Regions from separate parts of the Rhizobium sp. UBA1881 genome, predicted to be linked through region 1. Evidence: predicted binding sites of a transcription regulator. Region 1 holds the regulator's gene; each other region holds the start of a gene.
What was found. Region 1 encodes LexA, which represses DNA repair genes until DNA is damaged. Its sites were predicted from a motif close to TGTTCNNNNTGTGTTCNG; they were not measured.
Positions count from the first base shown of each region.

Region 1 (5,695 bases):
AAGCGTTCAAGCCATCCGGCGACAGGATATTGATACGGGCGTTGCCGGCATCGAGGCTGACACCGAATGCCTCCTCGCGGGTCGCCTGCGCATCCGACGCCAACTGCAACAGCGGCGCGAAGGCCCTGGGATCGGAGGAAGAGAGCACGATCGACAGAATGCCCAAGACGCCGTTCGCATGCGTTTCCAACGCCTTGCGGTCGCTGGGCAGTGGGTTGACGCGCTGGCAGGCGAAGAGGAAGAAATCGGGCGCGCGCAGATCGGCCGCGAAAGCCAGGCGGAAAGCGGCGGTCGCCTCGGAACCATCCGGCATCTTCATCTGCCGGGCGAATTGCAGCATCTCGCCGCCGCTCATGCCATCGGCAGTAAAGCGGGCGTGATCGCTATCGGCATCCGGCGTGCCGAAGACGATAGCCGACAAGCCGTCGTCGCCGCAGCGGAAGCGAAAGGCGCGGTCGCGAGCGGTGAAAACGTTGCCGTCGCCGATGGCAGCCTCATAGGTCTCCAGACTGGCGACGCCGAGCGGCTCGAGGTAGGTCTTGTCGGCAAAGAAGACGCAGGCATTCTCGGTGCCGAATGGATGCCGCGCATCGGCGGCGACGGTGAAACCGAGCTTGCCCAGGCGCTCGCGCGCCATCTCGATATTGACGACCGGCAGCACCACGTGGTCCAGAGGATGGGGGTCACGCATCAGCAAATCCTCCCGAAATCGGCAGAGATGTGCGCTGGCTTTCGCCACAATGCAAGAGGCGAGCGCGGTTAAATCGAATGAAGTGCAAAATCGCGACGATTCCGAGCCAAGTTTTACGAAAATTTAGGCACTTGCGGAACACATATGGAACATATAGTGTCCGTTCTGGCTTTGTTTCACGACTCTGGGGTTCATTTCGATGCTGACACGCAAGCAACAAGAACTGCTTCTGTTCATTCATGAGCGGATGAAAGAGTCGGGCGTTCCGCCATCCTTTGACGAAATGAAGGATGCACTCGATCTCGCATCAAAATCCGGCATTCACCGGCTGATCACGGCGCTGGAAGAGCGCGGCTTCATTCGCCGGCTGCCAAACCGGGCGCGCGCGCTCGAGGTCATCAAGTTGCCGGAAGCCTATAATCCGAGCCTGCAGCCGCGACGCGGCTTTTCGCCGAGCGTCATCGAGGGCAGCCTCGGAAAGCCGCAGCCGGTGGCAGCAGCCCCTGCCCCGAAGGCAGCGCCGAGCGCCGACAACGGTAACTCGGCGTCCGTTCCCGTCATGGGCCGGATCGCCGCCGGTGTGCCGATCTCGGCGATCCAGAACAACACCCACGACATCACCGTCCCCGCCGATATGCTCGGCGCCGGCGAGCACTATGCGCTCGAGGTCAAGGGCGACTCGATGATCGAAGCCGGCATTTTCGACGGCGACACCGTCATCATCCGCAACGGCAATACCGCCAACCCCGGCGATATCGTCGTGGCGCTTGTCGACGATGAAGAGGCAACGCTGAAGCGCTTCCGCCGCAAGGGCGCCTCGATCGCGCTTGAGGCCGCCAACCCGGCTTACGAAACGCGCATTTTCGGGCCTGACCGCGTCAAGGTTCAGGGCAAGCTAGTCGGGCTTATTCGCCGATATCACTGAGTGGTGACGAGTTATCGCTGAAGCTGTCGTTGCGCCAGTCATAGGCGCGATGGCGCATCCAGGGACGGCTGAGGCTTGCATAGGCTGTTTTGACGACCGGTGCCCCCTGCTCGTCGATGCGGATTTCGACGGCTCCCGATCGCCTGAGGGTCTCGCCGGTCAACAGCATGGCGCCGGAGCGGCATGTCGCTTGGCGAAGCCGGACGGGCGTGATGACGATATCGGCCACGTCGCAGGCGGGGCCGAGATAGGCGGCGTTTTCGAGCGTCGCGATGAGGTAGCCGCTGTCGAGTGCCGTTACGCACCAGGCCGTCTTGAGGCACTGGAAGCGATTGTCGTTTGTGGAGGCCGCTGCAGCGCGCATCATGGCGCGGGATTCGCGTTGTTGTTTCGGCGTCAGCCTTGGTCGTGGCTCACCTCTTCTCGGAATGGACAAGGCCTCGCCGTCGAGCATATCGGGCGGCTTGTGGTCTTCGATCGCGAGTGCGCGCTGCCATTGCCCGAAGATGAAGTCGGGCGGTCGCTCGCGGTTGCTGGCGAGGCTGTCGCTCTTGACCGATGCCACGAGGCTTCCGTCCTCGGAGACGACAAGCTCTGGCGTGGGGGCGGCCGGGAGCAGGACAACGACGAGGGTTGCGATCGCGGCAACCGTAGCGCCGATCCATCGCAGGCGTGTGCGCATCAGCCCCCATATAAGAAAGCCGAGCACGGCGATCGCGAAGTACCACTCGGGGATCCGCCCGATATCGACACTGCCGCCCCAGCCGGACACCATCTTGGCGATGTCGATCACCAGATCGAGCCCGAAGCCGGCGACGCTCCACAGCGGCGCATCCAGGCCAAATGGCGTTGCCAACATCGCGAGCATTCCGAAGGGCATGACGATGAAGGAGATGACCGGCATGGCGAGCAGGTTAGCCGGAAGGCCATAGCCGCTCAGCCGGTGAAAATGCTCGATCGAAAACAGCGCTGTCGAGAAACCGCCGATCATCGAGGTCAGCGCGATGCCGCCGAAGAAGCGGAACGTGACCATGACCGGCTTAATTGCGGGGTGCGTGAGAAAGACGCTCTCGCGGTGCCTCCTCCTGGTCCAGACGGCAAAGCCTGCGACCAGCGCCAGCGTCGCGGCGTAGGACATCTGGAAGCTTGGGCCCAGCACCTCCGATGGGGACATCAGGATGATCAGCAGCGCCGAGAGCGCAATGTTGCGCAGGCTGATTGAGGGGCGATCGAACAGCACTGCCACCAGCATGATCGCCATCATGATGAAGGCGCGCTCGGCGGAGACGGCGAAGCCCGAGATCATGTAATAGGCCGTCAGCGCCACAAGAGCGCTGCCGGCGGCGAGCTTCTTGGTCGGATAGGCCTGCGCGAAACCGGGGAAGAGGCCGAAGAACAGGCGCAGCCCGACAAAGCAGATACCGGCCGACAGCGCCATGTTGAGGCCCGAGATCGCGACGATGTGTGCGAGGCCAGATTGGCGCAGCGCCTCGGTCGTCTCGTTGGAGATGGCACGTCTCTCGTCGGTGACCAGCGAGGCGGCGAAGGCGCCGGTATCGCCGGGCAGGATGCTGCGGATGCGGTCGCCTATGCTGCTGCGCATACCGTAGAGCCATTCCATGGCTCGATCGGCGGCGGAGAGACTGGCACCGCCCGCCTGCGATGGGACGGGCTGCGGGATGCCGTAGAAGAAGCCGTTGGCACCGATGCCGTCGAAATAGGCAGAGAAGGCGAAATCGTTGAGTTCGGGCAATGCCGGTCCGGCCGGCGGCGTCAGGCGCACGCGACCGGTCAACCAGCCACCGACCCGGACGGGCTCGCCGGCACGCGCGACGAGCGAGACCTGCTGCGGCGGACGCTTGAGGCTCGGCTCGTCCGTGCGCGTTACCCTGACGATATAGCGCCAGCGCCCATTGTCATCTCCCTCGCGCCGTTCCACGCGGCCGGTCACAGTCGTCGTCACCGCTGTATCGAGAACGACGGTATCAGCGCGCCAGGTCTCGAGCTGCGCCGCGAACATGCCGAGGACGACGAGCAGGCCTGATATCGCCACACGGCGTGTTGCGACGCGCGCCGAGCCCGCCAAGACAAAGACGAGACCGAAGAGGATAGCCCAGGCGAGAAGCCGCACGGGCTGGATATCGACAGCAAGGCGGAACCAGGCGATGGCGCCAGCGCCAAGGAAGATGGGCGACGCCAGGAAAAAGCGGCCGTGATCGAATTCCGTGCCGAATGCCTGCCGGGCGGCTGCGGTCTGGCGGTGGATCTGGCGGCTTGCGCGACTCAGAAAACCTGACGTCGACTGCGTCAATGGCGCGCGCGTCATTATGGCACGGGCATTTTGCCCTGTTACGGCCGGCAAATTGGCAATTTGCGCCGCTTCGGGTGGCATCAAAACGACGTGACTGGCATTCAACCCCGGCATGCAACGACACCCGAAAGCCACCCTGAACTGCAATCAGAATGAGGCCAGCGGAACCGAAACGCAACTATAATCGTTTGAATTCAAACGGGAAATAAAACCATCAAAAATGTCAGGTTTATCATTGACTTCCGCTATGCGGAGACGACATCGCTGGAGTGCTTAAAAGTTGATACTGCGATGCACAAAATGGCATCACGGTAACTTGGCATTAGGCGCGCGATCATATAGCTATCGCAGACGACGCTTAACCCTATGGCGCTTTTAAGGCGCCAACCGCCAGTTTGGAGGATCAGAATGACGGATCAAAGCGCAACACTGAAACTCGGTGAGAAAACAGTCGACCTTCCGGTCAAGAGCGGCACGATCGGCCCTGATGTCATCGATATCGGCGCCCTCTACAAGAACACGGCTTCCTTCACGTACGATCCTGGTTTCACCTCGACCGCATCCTGTGAATCGAAAATCACCTATATCGATGGCGACGAGGGCGTTCTGCTCCATCGCGGTTACCCGATCGAGCAGTTGGCCGAACAGGGCGACTTTCTAGAAGTCTGCTACCTGCTTCTCTACGGCGAACTGCCGACGTCTGCGCAGAAGAAGGACTTCGACCATCGCGTGACGCACCACACAATGGTGCACGAGCAGATGAGCCGCTTCTTCACTGGCTTCCGCCGTGACGCGCATCCGATGGCCGTCATGTGTGGCTGCGTCGGCGCTCTGTCGGCCTTCTACCACGACAGCACCGACATCACCGATCCGCACCAGCGCATGGTCGCTTCGCTGCGCATGATCGCCAAGATGCCGACGATCGCCGCCATGGCCTACAAGTACCACATCGGCCAGCCCTTCGTTTACCCGAAGAACGACCTCGACTATGCGTCAAACTTCCTGCGCATGTGCTTTGCCGTTCCTTGCGAGGAATATGTGGTCAATCCGGTGCTTGCCCGCGCCATGGACCGCATCTTCATCCTGCACGCCGACCACGAGCAGAACGCTTCGACGTCCACCGTCCGTCTCGCCGGCTCCTCGGGTGCAAACCCGTTCGCCTGCATCGCGGCCGGCATTGCCTGCCTCTGGGGCCCGGCTCACGGCGGCGCCAACGAAGCAGCGCTCAACATGCTGCAGGAAATCGGCACGGTTGACCGGATCCCCGAGTACATCGCCCGCGCCAAGGACAAGAACGATCCGTTCCGCCTGATGGGCTTTGGCCACCGCGTCTACAAGAACTACGACCCGCGCGCCAAGATCATGCAGAAGACGACGCATGAAGTGCTCGGCGAGCTCGGCATCAAGGACGATCCGTTGCTCGACGTCGCCATGGAACTCGAGCGCATCGCGCTGACCGATCCATACTTCATCGAAAAGAAGCTCTATCCGAACATCGACTTCTATTCGGGTATCACGCTCAAGGCTCTCGGCTTCCCCACGACCATGTTCACCGTTCTGTTCGCCCTTGCCCGCACCGTCGGCTGGATCGCGCAGTGGAACGAAATGATCGAAGATCCGCAGCAGCGTATCGGCCGTCCGCGCCAGCTCTACATCGGCGAAGCGCAGCGCGACTACGTTCCGGTTTCCAAGCGTTAATCTCGACGCATCGAAGCTCAAAAAGAAACCCGGTCAGTTCTGACCGGGTTTTTTGTTTTTCAGGACATCA
Region 1 is NZ_DDHH01000094.1:26,262-31,956, forward strand. It holds gene B3605_RS11855 (VOC family protein) at 1-691, opposite strand, end outside; gene lexA (transcriptional repressor LexA) at 891-1,616, shown strand; gene B3605_RS11865 (ComEC/Rec2 family competence protein) at 1,597-4,008, opposite strand; gene gltA (citrate synthase) at 4,336-5,625, shown strand; gene lpxB (lipid-A-disaccharide synthase) at 5,659-5,695, opposite strand, start outside.

Region 2 (5,695 bases), on a different contig from region 1:
TCTTCCAGCCCGGCACGTGAATGCCGGCGAAAAACATCAGCGACTTTTCCTCATCGCGGGCAAACCAGGCGTTTGGCACCTTGCCGCCATCTGCCTGGCTGGCAGGATCCGGCTCCGCGAAGCTGGTGACCGGCACGACGCATCGATGCTCGACGCCGAACCATCGCCTCCAATGGGGCAGATTGAGCTTGCGAACATTGGTGATGCCGCGGTCTGGCTCCATGCGAATGAGCTCGTCCATGTCGACGGTCTGGCCCTTGGCTTTAAGTTTTGCGGCACGGGTTTCCGCGGCCTTTTTCTGGACGAAGATTGGCGAGGGCAGCCCCCAGCGTGCATGGACAAGTTGCCTGCGACCATCGGGGGAATTTCGAACGATCGGCCCTGTCTGGTCCGGGTTCATCTGGTAGGCCGGCATTATATTGATCAGGCTCTCAATGTCCTGTGCCCATCTGCTGACCCAGTCCTTATCTTCCATGCGATATAGATTGCAGATGGACGGCTCCTCCCTCGTCAGGATCTGAGTATACGGACAACGCGATTGCTTGCAATCAGATGTCCGGCCTGTTGATGCAGATTTAATTTGCTGGCCAAGATGGTGTTCGCTACCCGCGCGAGGATAAGCGACGGTTGGCATTGGCTGAACTAGCGACACAGCACCTCGATTGGGACGCGGTCGATGTCCGCATCGGATATTCCAATGCCAAGGAGACGGGAGCGGAAAACGCTGACTGAGAGGATGAGCTATCTGAGGCATTATGGAGGGCCGCACCCAAGTCTTTCGCCGGCATTGCAGCAAAGCTGCATTGCGTGTTGGAGACGGAGGATCCTGGCTCGGGTTTGCAAGACGCGCCGTGGCCGCAGTTGCGCGCTATTCTGGCTGAACTTGTGCGGATTGCGGCACCAGGCAATTGATCGTCGCGGCATTCTTTAGCCGGGGTGGAAGATTTCGGGTCCGCCTACAATACAGCTGGTGTAATATCTCCTTGGTTTTTCGGTTCTCAAGACTGCGACTGAGTGTCTGAAGCGACACCTATAACCAGTTCGTAGGCCGTGCTGCGGCCGCCAGCTTCCCCTTTGCGAAGGATGCCTTTCGCCAAAAGGTCCGCGATGTCACGCGATGCCGTGTCCTGGGATGCATTCGTCAATTTCGCCCATTTGGTCGATGTGAGCTTCCCCTCGAAATTTCCCTCCAGCAACCGATTGAGAACCCTGGCCTGTCGCGGATTGAGGTCGCGAGCGACATGGCTCTGCCAGAACTCAGTCTTCAGCATGACATTGTCGAGGGTCAGCAAGGCGGCGCCCACCGCACTGCTTAGACGATCGAGAAACCATTGAATCCATTTCGTGATGTCGAGGTCCTCGTGGGTTGTTACGGATTGCAGGGCCTCGTAGTACCCGGCACGCGATTTCTCGATAGCTGCGGACATGGAATATAGCCGTTGAGCGCCCCTGCCACTGCGCGCAAGGACCATGTCGGCGATCGCACGGGTTATGCGGCCATTGCCATCGCCGAACGGATGGATGGCGACGAACCACAGATGAGCGATAGCTGCCTTGAGGAGCGGATCCATCTGCTGTGATCCATTGAACCAATCGAGGAAGGCCTCCATCTCGGTCTCCAGGCGCTCGGCCGGCGGTGCGACATAATGCACCTTCTCGTGCCCAAAAGCTCCGGACACGATTTCCATGCGGCCGCCGGAATCGTCACGCCAGTCGCCTACCCGAAGTCGATGTCCCCATTCGTTGCGACCGGTCGGAAATAGGGCGGCATGCCACTGAAAAAGACGTTCCTCTGTTAAAGGTTTGAAACAGTCAATTGTAGCATCGAGCGTTATGTGAACGATCCCCTCAATCGAGCGGCTGGGCGTCACAAAGCCGTCGATATCAATACCAAGTCGTCTTGCCAAAGAGGACCTGACTTGTTGCTCATCCAGCCGTTCCCCCTCGATCGCCGACGATTTTACGACGTCGTCCGTCAGGGCTTGCAGGAACGTTGCTTCACGGGTTCGAAAGCCAAGGCTCTCTACCCGCCCGATAAGGCGGCCTTGGTCAAGGCGCACGTTCGCGAGAGACGTCGTAAACTCGTCTGATTGCCATTCAAAAGCTGGCCAATTTGGAGACTGCCAAATGTATGTCATACTCTATGATTGGAGCTTGATGCGGAGAATAGCAAGCTTATTCTCCGCAAATATGCGGAGTAAAGTCGTGTTATCTCCGCATGACTTAGAGACGAAGCTATATCGAGAGGTTGACGCTCGCATGTTCATGACCGCGAGTGTTTGTCGCCGATCTTTTCCACTTGCGACCACAGCGACCTGATCGCCGCGCCACGTTTTCCAGTAGAATCGGAAAACTTCAGCGCCATGCCGTTGTTCCCAGGCCCCCCCTGAATGTGCGTGGCGGAGGGAAAGTTTAGGAACACTGTGACGATCTCAGCTTTATCCCCGTTATCCAAGCAGATTGTGATTTGAGCGGGCGACAGCGGAAAAAATTCTCAAGGTAGCTAGCTGCCTGATTCCGATAACTATTCGCTGAATTTCCAATCATCAGGATAATATTCCCACCCCTGCGGTTGCTTGACTCTTTGCCGCAGCAGGAACAGAAACAGAACATCCGCATTTTGTCCAGCATGATGCTGGTCCAAAATATCAGCCACACGACCTTGAAGGGAGCCGTGAACGATGACTGCTGCCCGAGCCCAAGGGATGTCGGATGTGATCTCCGACTTGCGTGAGCGGATCGCGACGATGGAAGGCGTGTCGGCCAAAAAGGTCGGCTGTCTTGCCTTCGGCGTTCCCGAGGTTGATGCGATCCTGCCGGGCGGTGGGCTGGCCTACGGCGCATTGCATGAGTTCGCCGGCGGCGGGGCAGGGACTGTCGATGGCGCCGCAGCAGCATTGTGTGTCGCCGGCATTGCCGCGCGAACCAAGGGCCCGATCGTTTGGTGCCTGACCCGGCCCGACCTGTTCTTCCCCGCCCTGGCGCAGGTTGGTCTTCATCCCGACCGGGTGATCTTCGTCGAGTCCGACAAGGAAGAGGACGTGCTTGCCAACATGGAGGAGGGCTTGGCCTTCGGTGGCCTCGGCGCCGTGGTCGGCGAGCTCGTCCGATTGCCGATGGTCAGCTCCAGGCGGCTGCAGCTTGCCGCGGAACGCACGGGCACGATGGCGCTCGCGGTGCGGCGATGGCGACGCCAGACAGAGGCAAACGACTTCGGCCAGCCGACCGCCTCGACGACGCGGTGGCGTGTCAGCGTCATGCCGTCGCAAGACCTTCCGGTGCCTGGTGTCGGCCGGGCGCAGTGGTTTTTGGAATTGATGCGCGTGAAAGCGGGTGAATGTGCTGAGTTTCTCGTAAGGGCATGTGATGACAAGGGTCGTATCGATCTATCTCCCGGATCTGCCGACCGATCGGATCAGACGCGACGATCCGTCCATTCCGGCTGAGCAGGCAATCGCGGTGATCGCCAGGAGCGGTTCGAAACGTTGGGTATCGGCCGTCGATGCGGCTGCGCGCAAAGCCGGCCTGCGCGTTGGCATGCCGGCGGCCAAGGCACAGGCGCTGTTTCGAGGATTGATGCTTGTTGATGCTGAGCCTGATGTCGATGCGGCGGCACTTGAACGGATAACGCTATGGGCACTGACCCAATACTCCCCGATCGTCGCCGTCGACGGTACGGATGGTATCGTGCTCGACACCGAAGGCGCCGATCATCTTCAGGGTGGTGAACTGCCCATGGTCACGAAGATCTCCAACCAGTTCCTGGCGCGCAAGCTGACAGCGCGCGTGGCGATCGCCGACACCTGGGGTGCGGCGCACGCCTGCGCGCGGGCGATCAGCCGCGAGACCGTCATCGTACCTGTTGGCAAGACGGTCGCTGCCGTCGAAAAGCTGCCGATCACGCTGTTGCGCCTGCCGGAGAAGATCCTCGGTGATCTCCGAACACTAGGCTTCCAGACTGTCGGCGAATTGGCCAATACGCCACGCGCGCCGCTGACGCTGCGTTTCGGACCGGAAATCGCCAGGCGCCTCGACCAGATGTTCGGCCGCGTCGCGGAGCCGATCGATCCGATCCGAACGCCGGAGCTGATCGAGGTCACAAGAGCCTTCGCAGAGCCAATCGGGGCTGCCGAGACCATCGACAAATATGTCGGCCGCCTGGTCGTACAGCTGATTGGCGAGCTGCAGAAGCGCGGTCTCGGCGTGCGCCGCGCCGACCTGATCGTCGAGAAGGTCGACGGCAGCAGGCAGGCGATCCGCGCCGGAACGGCCAAGCCCGCCCGTGATGTCGCCTGGCTCACGAAGCTGTTTCGTGACCGGACGGAAAAGATCGAGCCCGGCTTCGGGATCGAGAAATTGACGCTGGTTGCCGTCATGGCTGAACCGCTTGACGACATGCAAAGGGTCTCGTCCCTGGTCGAGGACGAGGTGAGGGATGTCACCCCGCTGATCGACATTTACGGCAATCGCGGACAACGGGTCTATCGTGTGGCGCCGGTTGCCTCCGATGTCCCCGAACGCTCGGTTCAGCGCATTGCCGCCGCATCAGGTCCGTTCGAAGTCGCATGGGTCGGTCATTGGCGCCGGCCAGTCCGCCTTCTGCCGCGCCCGGAATTGATCACGGCAATCGCCCTCATGCCTGATCACCCGCCGGCCTCGATTGTCTGGCGCGGCCGACGGCGAAAGGTCAAGCGTGCCGACGGTCCGGAGCGCATCTTCGGAGAGTGGTGGCAGCGCGACACAGAGATGGAGGCGGTCAGGGACTACTTCGTCATCGAGGATGAAGCCGGCGAACGCCTCTGGGTGTTTCGAGCAGGTGACGGTGTCGATCCTGAGACCGGTGACCATCGCTGGTTCATGCACGGGATATTCGCATGAACTACGCCGAGCTCCAGGTCACGACGCATTTCTCGTTCCTGCGCGGAGCATCGTCGGCCAACGAGCTCTTCACCCGCGCTAGGGACCTGGGCATCGAAGCGATTGGTGTGGTCGATCGCAACAGCTTGGCCGGTATCGTTCGTGCGCTCGAAGCGTCTCGCGCCACGGGCCTGCGACTGGTCGTTGGCTGCCGGCTGGATCTTGGCGATGGCATGTCTGTGCTGGTCTATCCGACCGATCGCGCCGCCTATTCCCGGCTGACGCGGCTGATCACCCTTGGAAAGAGCCGGGGCGGCAAGAACAATTGCATCCTTCATTGGGATGACGTCGTCGCCTATTGCGACGGGATGATCGGCATTCTGGTGCCTGATCTCGCTGACGAGACCTGTGCCCTGCAGTTGCGCAAGCTGGCCGAGATCTTTGGCGATCGTGCCTATGTGTCGCTCTGCCTGCGCCGGCGGCCGAACGACCAGCTGCGCCTCCATGAGATCTCCAACATGGCCGTGCGGTTCAGGGTGAAGACCGTCGTCACCAATGATGTGCTTTTCCATGAACCGGGTCGGCGACAGCTGCAGGATATCGTCACCTGCATCCGTCACAAGACCACGATCGACGACGTCGGCTTCGAGCGCGAGCGCCACGCCGATCGCTATCTGAAACCACCAGAGGAAATGCAGCGGCTGTTTCCGCGTTATCCGGACGCGCTGGCGCGGACGATGGAGATCGTGCGGCGCTGTACGTTCTCGCTGGAGGAGCTGACCTATCAGTATCCCGAGGAAGCAATCGTGCCGGGTAAGGATGCCCAGTCTTCGCTCGA
Region 2 is NZ_DDHH01000121.1:5,075-10,769, reverse strand. It holds gene B3605_RS14935 (SOS response-associated peptidase) at 1-493, opposite strand, end outside; gene B3605_RS14930 (Fic family protein) at 999-2,138, opposite strand; gene B3605_RS14925 (ImuA family protein) at 2,682-3,446, shown strand; gene B3605_RS14920 (Y-family DNA polymerase) at 3,367-4,878, shown strand; gene B3605_RS14915 (error-prone DNA polymerase) at 4,875-5,695, shown strand, end outside.
Region 2: the regulator LexA is predicted to act here: its motif matches at 2,595-2,612, upstream of B3605_RS14925 (ImuA family protein).

Region 3 (5,695 bases), on a different contig from region 1:
GGTAGGCCGGCTTGTTGAGAACGAAATCCTCGTTCGGGGTGCCGTCTTCATTGTAGCGGGCTTCCGCGAAGAGACCCTTGCCGAGGCCGGTGCGCTTGATCGTCTTCAGGTAATCCTTCGGGATGATCATGTCGGTGTCGATGTTGACAAACGGCAGAGGGGCGGCGACGCCCGTCAGCTTGGTAAATTTTTCCATGGCCTGGCCTCCAGTTCGGCAGAGATAGTGTGTTGATCAGCGTTTAGTCCAGTTTCCCGGCAAAATGAAGGGGAATCTGCAGCCCCGGCCAGCGCCCCGAAGAATCGTCCGGCCGGGCGCGGCTGATCTAGCCGGCCTTGGCGGGCTCGTTCATCGCCCAGGAGACGCCGAAGGGATCACGCAGCTGACCATAGCGATCGCCCCAGAACATGCGCTCGACGGGCATGACCACTTCTACACCGGCCTTCACCGCCCGATCCCACCAGAGATCGATATCGTCGACGACGAGCTGCAGCGAGAAGCCCTGGTGCGGCCGGAAAGGGTGGCCGTGTTCGGGATAGGCGTCGCTCAGCATCAGTGAGCTGCCGTTGATATAGAGATGCACATGCATGGTGCGTCCATTTTCATCAGGCGGCACGACGAATGCCTGCTCGGCGCCGAAAGCTTTTCCGTAGAATTCCGCCGCCTTCAGCGCGCCATCGACAGTGATGTAGGGGAGCAGCCCGTTCTTGACCGGCGGCATGGCCATCTGGCCGGTTTGCGTTTCGCTTTCCATGCAGTCCTCCATTGATGCCTGGGCGTGATGCTTGTGCAGCCACAAGCCTTGCCGCATCTAGGACGCGCGAGCAAAACGCCAGCCGACAGACCGAATGAAATAAATTCGGGACGCCAGAAGCGATCAGATAGGACGATCAGAGATCGATGATCGTGCCGCGACCGTCGTTCCAGATGCGCATGGGTTGACCATCGCGCGTCTTGGACTTCGCCCTTGCACAGACCGGAGCCGCCTTCATCTTCAGCGAGAGCGCGCGGCCGACCATCAGCACCGTCAGAATGGCGCCGACGGCGAGCGTCACCGAAAAGGTGAGGAGCGCCAATGCTGCGAATGCGGTGATGCCTGCAAGCAAAAGGAAGACGGAACGAATATTCTGCATGGGTTTGAAACCTTTCTAGGAAAGGAATGTGGTCCTTCGTCTTGTCTTCTGCAAGATAAGCATGGCTTTTTGTTGTCTTGCCATCAGTCACAAAGCTTGACACACATTCGTGATGAGCCAGTCTCCCCTCACCCGTTCGATGAACCTGCGCCGCTCGGTGCTGAGCGTTCCCGCGATCAATCCTCGCGCGCTTGAAAAGACCCATCAGCTCGATTGCGATACGGTGATCTTCGACCTCGAGGATTCCGTGGCGCCCGAGAAGAAGGCCGAAGCGCGCGAAAACCTGGCCGCCTTCCTCCAAGGCAAACCGCTCGAGGGCAAGGAACGCATCATCCGCATCAACGGCCTCGACACCAACTGGGGCCGAGCCGACATGGAACTCGTGAGCGCGCTGGAGCCGGATGCTGTTCTGCTGCCGAAGGTCAACGAACCGCAGGACGTGATGTCGGTCAGTGATCTTCTCGCGGATGCCGATGCGCCGGACGAACTGCGGATCTGGGCAATGATCGAGACCCCACGCGGCATCCTCAATGCCGCGGCGATCGCCGAGGCCGGGCGAACGGCGGGCTCAAGGCTCGATTGCCTCGTCGTCGGCCTCAACGACCTGCGCAAGGAAACCGGCGTACTGCCGCAGCCCGGCCGGCAGTATCTCGTGCCCTGGCTGATGCAGGTGATCCTGGCCGTGCGCGCTTACGGCCTCTGTGCGATCGACAGCGTCTTCAACGATTTCAAGGATATCGATGGCTTCGACACCGAATGCGCCGAGGCACGCGCCATGGGCTTCGATGGCAAGATGCTGATCCATCCCGCGCAGATCGAACCCGCCAACCGGCATTTCGGCCCGGACGCATCCGCCATCGCCGAAGCTGAGGCGATCATGAAAGCCTTCGCCGACCCCGCCACGGATGGCCTCAACGTCATCAATGTCGACGGCCGCATGATCGAGCGGCTGCATCTTGTCCAGGCGGAAACTCTGGTTCATAAAGCCCGCCTGATTGCAGAACGCCAGAAGCCAAAAGGCCAGACGGCAAACTGAAAGACGATGTGATGAAGCTCTACCGCCTTCTGACCGGCCAGGACGACGCCGCCTTCTGCCACCGCGTAACCGACGCCCTCAACAAGGGCTGGTCGCTGAACGGCTCGCCAGCCATGACCTTCAACTCGCAGACCGGCCAGGTGATGTGCGCCCAGGCGATCGTCAAGCATGTCGAAGGCAAGGACTACCACCCCGACATGAAGCTTTCCGAGCAATAAGATTTGCTGTCGGGGCGCGCCTGAAGACCCGGCGCCTAGCGCTCGGCCGCCTCTTCCGCGCTCGCCTCGATCCGCTCCATATCGTCGTCGCTGAGACCGAAATGGTGGCCGATCTCGTGGATCAGCACGTGGGTGATGATATCGCCCAGCGTTTCGTCGTTCTCGGCCCAATAATCGAGGATCGGCCGCCGGTAGAGCCGGATGCGATTGGGAAGTTCGCCCGTTTCCATGGTGAAGCGCTCGGAAATCCCGCGCCCCTCGAACAGGCCTAAAAGATCGAACGGAGTTTCCAGCGCCATGTCCTCGAACACCTCGTCATCAGGGAAGTCTTCGATCTCGATCGTCAGATTGGTGGTCAGCGCACGGAATTCTTCCGGCAGGTGGCTGTAAGCCTCCATCGCCAGGGACTCGAACGTGCTGATTGTCGGAGCGTGGCGATCCTGCCAATTGTCGCTCTGGTCTATGCGAGCCATAAAAGCTCCTTTCCTTTGCCGCCCATATAGAGCCTTTGCAGCTGATTTTCGAGAGCGGAATCAAAGGCAGGAATAAATTCACATCAAACGGCTGTTGACTCTTCGGTCGAGCTCTGGAATCCATAAGAACATAATAGGAACATCCGATAGATGGAGCGACGTCGTGGCACAGTCGGCCGTGGCGCGCGAGCGGCTTTTTGCGCTCCGCGAAACCATTGCAAAGCTTGAAGGAAAACCGGTGCCGGCATTGGCGGCGGCGGAAAATCAGGCTTTGGCCGACACCGTTCTCGACAAGCCGAAGAGCGAAGACGCCTTGCGCCTGCCGCTCGGAATCCCCGCTCTGGATGAAGCGCTCGACGGCGGCCTGCCGCTCGATGGCCTGACCGAAGTCCGCACGACGCTGTTGCGCAATGCCGGCGCAAGCAGCGGCTTCGTTCTGGCGATCGCGGCCATGCTCCAGCATGGGCAAGAGGAGGGGGCGAACGCGCACCTGCCGATCCTCTGGATCGCCGACACGGTGGCGACGATGGAGGCCGGGCGGCCCTATGCCGTTGGCCTCAGCGATTTCGGCCTGAAGCCGCGGCTCTTCCTGCACGCCGCGCCAAAAAAGCTGGAGGACGCGCTGTGGCTGGCGGAAACCGCTGTCGAAAGCGGCGTCTTTCCGGCCACCATTCTCGAAGTTCGCGGTAATCCCAGGCCCTTCGGCCTGACGGAAAGCCGCCGTCTCAACCTGCGGGCAAAGGCGTCTCGCCGCCCGCTTTTCCTGTTGCGGCAGGCAGCGGAGGAAGAGGCCAGCAGCGCCATCTTCCGCTTTCTTGCCGAACCCGCGCCATCTGCGGCGCGGTCCTTGCCTGATGGTTCGATGCTGGGCGGCAGCATCGGCAATCCGATCTTTCGCATCACCCTGGAGAAGAGCCGAAACCCGGCTCCCTTCTCCATTCTTCTGGAGTGGAACCCCCATGACCGCCGGTTTTTCCCTGTCCGCCCATCAGCCAACACTCGCTTTCCAGGCGAACGCTCAGCGCATTCTGGCACTGCATTTCCCGCATTTGCCGACCGATCGCATATCCAGGAAGAAGTGGGGTCTCGCTTGGCGTTTGCGCAATCGTCCTGAGACGCCGCCGATCGTCTGCTCCGGCCGCCACGCCAACACCATGCGTCTGACGGCGCTGGACGAGGCAGCCGAGGCGATCAACCTGAAAAAGAACATGGGTGTCGCCGAAGCCCGCGCCATCCATCCGACGATCGAGGTGATCGAGGAGGATCCGGCCGCCGACTTGCGCTTTCTCGAAGGCATTGCCGACTGGTGCGACCGCTATACGCCGCTGGTGGCGCTCGACGGCAGGGATGGCCTGTTTCTCGATATCACCGGCTGCGCCCATCTCTTCGGCGGCGAAAAGGCGCTCCTCAAGGATATTCTGTCCAGGCTCTTTCAAATGGGTATCGACGTCCGGGGCGCCATCACCGCCTCCCCGGGCCTGTCCTGGGCGGTCAGCCGCTTCGGCCAGGGAGGCGTGATCGACGCGGATGAGACGGAACGGGTCGTTGCTCCCCTTCCGGTTGCCGCACTTCGCCTCTCGGACGACACGGTCGCAGCACTCACCAAGATGGGCCTGAAATACATCGGCGACCTGATGGAAACCCCGCGCGCGCCGCTGACCCGCCGTTTCGGCGCAAGCGTGCTGTTGCGGCTTGACCAGGTACTTGGAACGGACGAGGAGCCGATATCGCCGCGCCTGCCCGTCGCCAGCCTTTCGGCCGAGCGCCGCTTGATGGAACCGGTCGCTGCGGAAGAGGAGATTCTGGCCGTCACCGACCAGATCGCCCATGCGCTGAAACCCTCGCTGGAGGCGCGCGGCGTCGGCGGCCGCGTTTTCGAACTCGTCCTGTTTCGCGTCGACGGCAAGGTCTTCCGCATCGCGGCCGGCACGACAAGACCGCTGCGGGAACCAAGGCGCATCGCCGTCCTCTTCACCGAACGCCTGCAGGCGGTCCATGACGATCTCGATGCCGGCTATGGATTCGAGATCCTGCGCCTCAATGTCCTGCGCCACGAAGCCTTCGATACGGCCCAGAGCGACTTTGAGGGACATCAGCAGAAGGATGCCTCGCTGGCAGCCTTCGTCGATCGCGTCTCCGCGCGATTGGGATCAGATTGCCTGCAGACCTTCCAGCTGCGCGAAAGCCACCTACCGGAAAGGGCGGTGATTTCGGTTCCCGCCATCGATGGCCTCTCCGCGAAGATCCCGCCAGGCAATCCCGCTCCCTCACGCGGCGAGAGACCCGCGCGTCTCCTGGAAAGGGCGGAGCCGATGGATGCCTTCGCCATCGAGGTTCCGGATGGCGCGCCGGCCAATTTTCACTGGCGCCGCATGCGCCACCGTATCGTCAAAAGCGAGGGGCCGGAGCGGCTTGCCATGGAATGGTGGCTCGACGGCAAGGATACACAGCCCCGCGACTATTTCCGCGTCGAGGATGATCAGGGCCACCGCTTCTGGATCTACCGCAAGGGTCTATACGGCCAGGACGAAACGCAGAGCTGGTACATGCACGGGATATTCGCATGACGCGGGCTTTCTTCGAGATCGGCGCCAAAACCAATTTTTCCTTTCTGGAAGGGGCCTCCAAGCCTGAGGAAATGGTGCTGCAGGCCGCGGTCCTGGGGCTAGGCGGCATCGGCATCGCCGACCGTAATTCGGTCGCCGGCGTGGTCAGGGCGCACGCCCAGGTAACGGCGCTTCGAAAGAAATTCGAGCGGAAAGAACAGGGCCTGCTGGAAAAGGGCGAGAACCCCGAGGACGTCATTGACCCGGTCCGGCTTCAACCCGGCGCCCGAT
Region 3 is NZ_DDHH01000194.1:77,948-83,642, forward strand. It holds gene leuD (3-isopropylmalate dehydratase small subunit) at 1-196, opposite strand, end outside; gene B3605_RS24350 (VOC family protein) at 324-752, opposite strand; gene B3605_RS24355 (hypothetical protein) at 889-1,131, opposite strand; gene B3605_RS24360 (HpcH/HpaI aldolase/citrate lyase family protein) at 1,244-2,167, shown strand; gene B3605_RS24365 (DUF1737 domain-containing protein) at 2,179-2,385, shown strand; gene B3605_RS24370 (metallopeptidase family protein) at 2,421-2,858, opposite strand; gene B3605_RS24375 (ImuA family protein) at 3,022-3,972, shown strand; gene B3605_RS24380 (Y-family DNA polymerase) at 4,013-5,425, shown strand; gene B3605_RS24385 (error-prone DNA polymerase) at 5,422-5,695, shown strand, end outside.
Region 3: the regulator LexA is predicted to act here: its motif matches at 2,983-3,000, upstream of B3605_RS24375 (ImuA family protein).